Regions from separate parts of the Janthinobacterium sp. GW821-FHT03A03 genome, predicted to be linked through region 1. Evidence: predicted binding sites of a transcription regulator. Region 1 holds the regulator's gene; the other holds the start of a gene.
What was found. The regulator FNR, encoded in region 1, switches genes on or off when oxygen is low (the NO sensors DNR and NnrR bind a similar motif). The targets are predictions, from matches to a motif close to TTGATNNNNATCAA.

Region 1 (2,202 bases):
CCGCTGGCCATGGCTGCTGATGATCGGTCCCGGCCTGTCCGTGGTCGTCGGCAGCTTCATGGGCTATATTGCGTTTACGCAACCCGATGCGCTGGTGGTGGGCGATTATTACAAGCAGGGCAAGGCCATCAACCAGGATTTGAAGCGCGACACGATCGCCAGCGACCTGGCGATGGATACGACCCTGGCGTATGACGTCGCTGCAGCGCGCCTGAGCGGCTCCGTGCACAGCTTCGGCAAGGCGTACCAGAAGCCTTTGCTGCTGCACCTGGCGCATGCGACCCTGCCGGAAAAGGATATCAAGCTGCTGGTGCAGCCCGATGCGGCCGGCAATTTCTCGGTGGCGCTGCCGATGCTCGAACGCAGCCGCTGGCAGGTGCTGGTGGAAAACGACAAGCGCGAATGGCGCCTGTCCGGCATCTGGACCTGGCCGCTGCAGCGCAGCATCGCGCTGCACGCCGATGAGGAACTATAACGTACAGTGGCGGGAAAACCGTAGCGAGCGGCAGTGATTTGTGGCTGAGAAGCACAGCTGTGCTATAGCACAGCGAGCATCGCAGGCCGCAAAGCGCGACGCGCAGTCGGTTTTGACGGTGCGGTTATTTGCAGACGTCCGTACCGGCCGTAATGGCCTTCAATTTCGCTGGCTGCAGGATTTCAATCTCGCGGTTCGACACGCGCAGCCAGCCTTCCTTCTTGAATTTCGACAATAAACGGCTGACGCTTTCGATGGTCAGTCCCAGGTAGTTGCCGATTTCCTCGCGCGACATGCGCAGCTGGAATTTGCTGCTCGAATAGCCGCGCGCTTCATAGCGCGACGCCAGGTTGACGATGAAGGCGGCAAAGCGCTGCGTCGCCTGCATGTTACCTAAAAGCAACATAACGCTTTGCTCGCGCGTGATTTCCTGGCTCATCATGCGGTGGAAATGGCGCAGCAGGGTCGGCATATTGCCCAGCAATTGTTCCAGGCTGGAAAACGGGATTTCACATACTTCGCTGTCTTCCAGCGCCACCGCATTACAGTGGTGGCGGTCGGCGCTGATGGCGTCCATGCCCAGCAGTTCGCCCGCCATCTGGAAACCCGTCACCTGCTCTTCGCCGCCCGGATTGATCTGGTAGGTCTTGAAGTGGCCCAGGCGGATCGCGTACAGGTTCTGGAACGAGTCGCCGATGCGGAACAGCGAGGCGCCGCGCGCGATCTTGCGGCGGCGGCCGATGATCTGGTCCAGCCTGTCCATGTCGCCCACGTCGAGGCCCATCGGCAGGCACAATTGATGCATGCTGCAGGTCGAGCATCGCGCACGCAACGCTTCCACGTTCACGGTGGGCAAGGTTGGAGAGAGTAGCGCTTCAGTCATGTCGGTACCTTTTAGAAAATGCAATAACAAGTTTACTGCATACACGGTTGCCGTGTGCCAATTTCACCGTAATTTCGCTGAATAAACGACGTTCGGACTTTAATTATATGGCAACATCGTCAAAAGCCCGTGCGGGGCGGGCCATTTGCGCGGCGCCGCTTGCCAAGTTGATGTATTGATAGGAAAATTCCTAACGGCATTATCTGCCGCCTGTAGCGCCCGGTACCGAAAAAGGAAATCATGAAGCCTCTCGGCATCAAAGCAAAAGTCGCGCTGGCAACCAGCCTGACCTCGATCGCCATGATCGCGCTGGTCACCATGATCCAGGTGCAGCACATGCGCGACGACTTCACCCGAGTTCTGCTGAGCCAGCAGTCATCGCTGATCACCCGCACCGCCGCCGAGCTCGATGACAAGCTGGCCATGCTGCTGCAAATCGTCACCCTGACGGCCAGGCAGCAGCCGCCGGAACTGATCGCGCAGCCCGCCCAGTTGCGCCAGTACTATTCGCGCCGCTCGATGCTGGTGCTGTTCGACGACGTGCTGGTGCTCAACGCGCACGGCGCCGTCGTGGCCGACATGCCGGAAGTGGCGGGGCGCGCCGGCATCAACGTGGCCGAGCGCGAGTACTTCCAGACCGTGCTGCGCACGCGCCAGCCCATGATCACCGAACCGATGCTGGGCAAGTCCAGCGGCATGCCCATCGTGCAGATGGTGGCGCCCGTGCTGGCCGCCGACGGCCAGGTGGCCGGCGTGGTGATCGGCGTATTGCGCCTGTACAAGGATAACCTGCTGGGGCGTTTGCGCACGGAAAAGATCGGCAAGAGCGGCTATTACTTCATCC
Region 2 (2,202 bases), on a different contig from region 1:
TGCCGTACATGCCGGCCGCGATATGCTGCGGCACCAGCGGCGTGGCGCAGTGGTAGACGAACAGACCCGGATTGAGCGCCTTGAAGGTGACGGTCTTTTCCTGCCCCGGCGCCACCTGCGTATGCTGTCCGCCGCCATGGCCGCCCGTCACGGCGTGCAGGTCGATCGAGTGGATCATCTTGCTGTCCCTGGCGTTGAACAGGGTCAGTTCCACCGTGTCGCCCACTTTCGCGCGCAGCATGGGGCCGGGCACTTGCCGGTTGAAGGTCCAGTAGGTAAAGCTGGTGCCGTCATCGAGCTTGCCCGGCAATTCAACCGTCTCCATGCGGTATTTCAGGGTTTGCGGCGCGCGCGCGCCGATGGCGGAAGGCACTTGCGCCGGATTGGCCGCCACGCTGACGGCCGACGGATCGGGGCCGCGCATCGGCGACGGCGCGGGCGTGTACAGGGCCAGCGCGGCGGCCTGGCTCGATTCGCCCGCTGCGCTGCCGGCGCCGGCGGCCTTCGGCGTCCCGGCTTCGGCCAGCGACGTGCCGGCGACTTCCAGCTTGCCTTCCATGCCGATCTGGCGGTGGCCGGGAATCGAGCAGTAATAGGTGAACGTGCCGGCGCGCGTGACCTTGAAGCGCACGGTGGTGCTGCCGCTGTTGGCGCTGAATTTGCTTGATGCCACATTGAGTTCCGGGATCAGCAGGTCGTGCTCGGCGCCTTCGCCGCTTTTCAGCACGAGTTCGACCGTGTCGCCCACCTTGGCCGCCAGCACGGGATTGACCTGCCCTTTGGCATCGATGAAGACCATCTTGCCGTCGACGATATTGGTCTGCAGCTCATAGCGCTTGAGCGTGGCGGCGGCAGGTTTGGCCGCAGTGGCGGCAGTGGCGGCGGCGCTGGCCGGCAGGCTCGCCTGGGCCTGCACGGACAGGGGCATGGCCAGGACACAGACGGCGGCGGCAATGGCGCGGAGGGAGGGAGTCGTTTTCATCAGGCTTTCCTTGGTCTTGTATGCCGGTTTGGCCCCCTTACCTACGCAAACGGCGTGCCAGGAAAAACTTGTTTTAAATCAATGATTTGAAAAATGCAGGGTAGTTACAACCCTGGCCGGACATGGTTGCATATACCATTCATGGTGAATATGACCACTTCCGCCACCCACCTGCTGTTGCTCACCGACCTGGTCGCCGACTTGCCCGTGGCCGTGCGCCTGCAGCGCCTGGTCGGCAGCCTGCGCGCGCACTTCGGCTGCGAGGCCGTGGCCTTGCTGAAACTCGACGGCGAGCATCTGCGCCCCGTGGCGATGGCGGGCCTGGCCAGCGATGCGCTGGGACGCCGCTTTTCCGTCGCCGACCATCCGCGCCTGGCCGCCATCCTGCAGCGGCGCGGCGTGTTGTGCTTTCATCACGACAGTTCCCTGCCCGATCCCTATGATGGCTTGATCGCCGAGCGGGCCGGCGAGCCGCTGCCTGTGCATGACTGCATGGGCATGGCACTGGACCTCGAGGGCGAGCGCTGGGGCGTCATCACCCTCGACGCCCTGCGCGTCGGCACCTTCGATACCACTGCGCAGCGCGAACTCGCAGAACTGGCTTGCGCCATCGAGGCGGCCGTGCGCGTGACCCGGCTGGAGACGGAAATCCGCGCCCTGCGCCTGTCGGGCGGCGCCATGCAGGCCGCTGCGCAGGCGCCGCGCGAGGAACACGACTTCGTGGGCCAGAGCGGCGCCATCACACAGCTGCTGCACGAATTGCAGGTAGTGGCCGATTCCGAACTGCCCGTGCTGCTGCTGGGCGAAACGGGCGTGGGCAAGGAACTGTGCGCGCACCGCCTGCACCGGCTGTCGCGCCGTGCGGGAAAACCATTGATTCACGTCAATTGCGCGGCCTTGCCCGAATCGCTGGCCGAAAGCGAGCTGTTCGGCCATGTACGGGGGGCCTTTTCCGGCGCCGTCAGCGACCGGCCGGGGCGATTCGAGGCGGCCGAAGGGGGCACGCTGTTTCTCGATGAAGTGGGAGAATTGCCATTGTCCATCCAGGCCAAGCTGCTGCGCACCTTGCAAAATGGCGAAATCCAGCGCCTGGGCGCGGATCGGCCGCGCCGGGTCAACGTGCGCGTGATCGCCGCTACCAACCGCAGCCTGCGCGAGCATGTGCGCGACGGCACGTTCCGCGCCGACCTGTATCACCGTTTATCCGTGTATCCCGTGCC

Region 2: a site for FNR is predicted at 1,051-1,064, ahead of nirK (copper-containing nitrite reductase). Genes of this name have one in related genera too.

Annotation. Positions count from the first base shown of each region.
Region 1 is NZ_JBWKUZ010000014.1:65,639-67,840, reverse strand. Features, by position in the region: gene AC07VI_RS21360 (FixH family protein) at 1-475, shown strand, start outside; gene fnr (fumarate/nitrate reduction transcriptional regulator Fnr) at 600-1,358, opposite strand; gene AC07VI_RS21350 (response regulator) at 1,599-2,202, shown strand, end outside.
Region 2 is NZ_JBWKUZ010000001.1:879,052-881,253, forward strand. Features, by position in the region: gene nirK (copper-containing nitrite reductase) at 1-982, opposite strand, end outside; gene norR (nitric oxide reductase transcriptional regulator NorR) at 1,133-2,202, shown strand, end outside.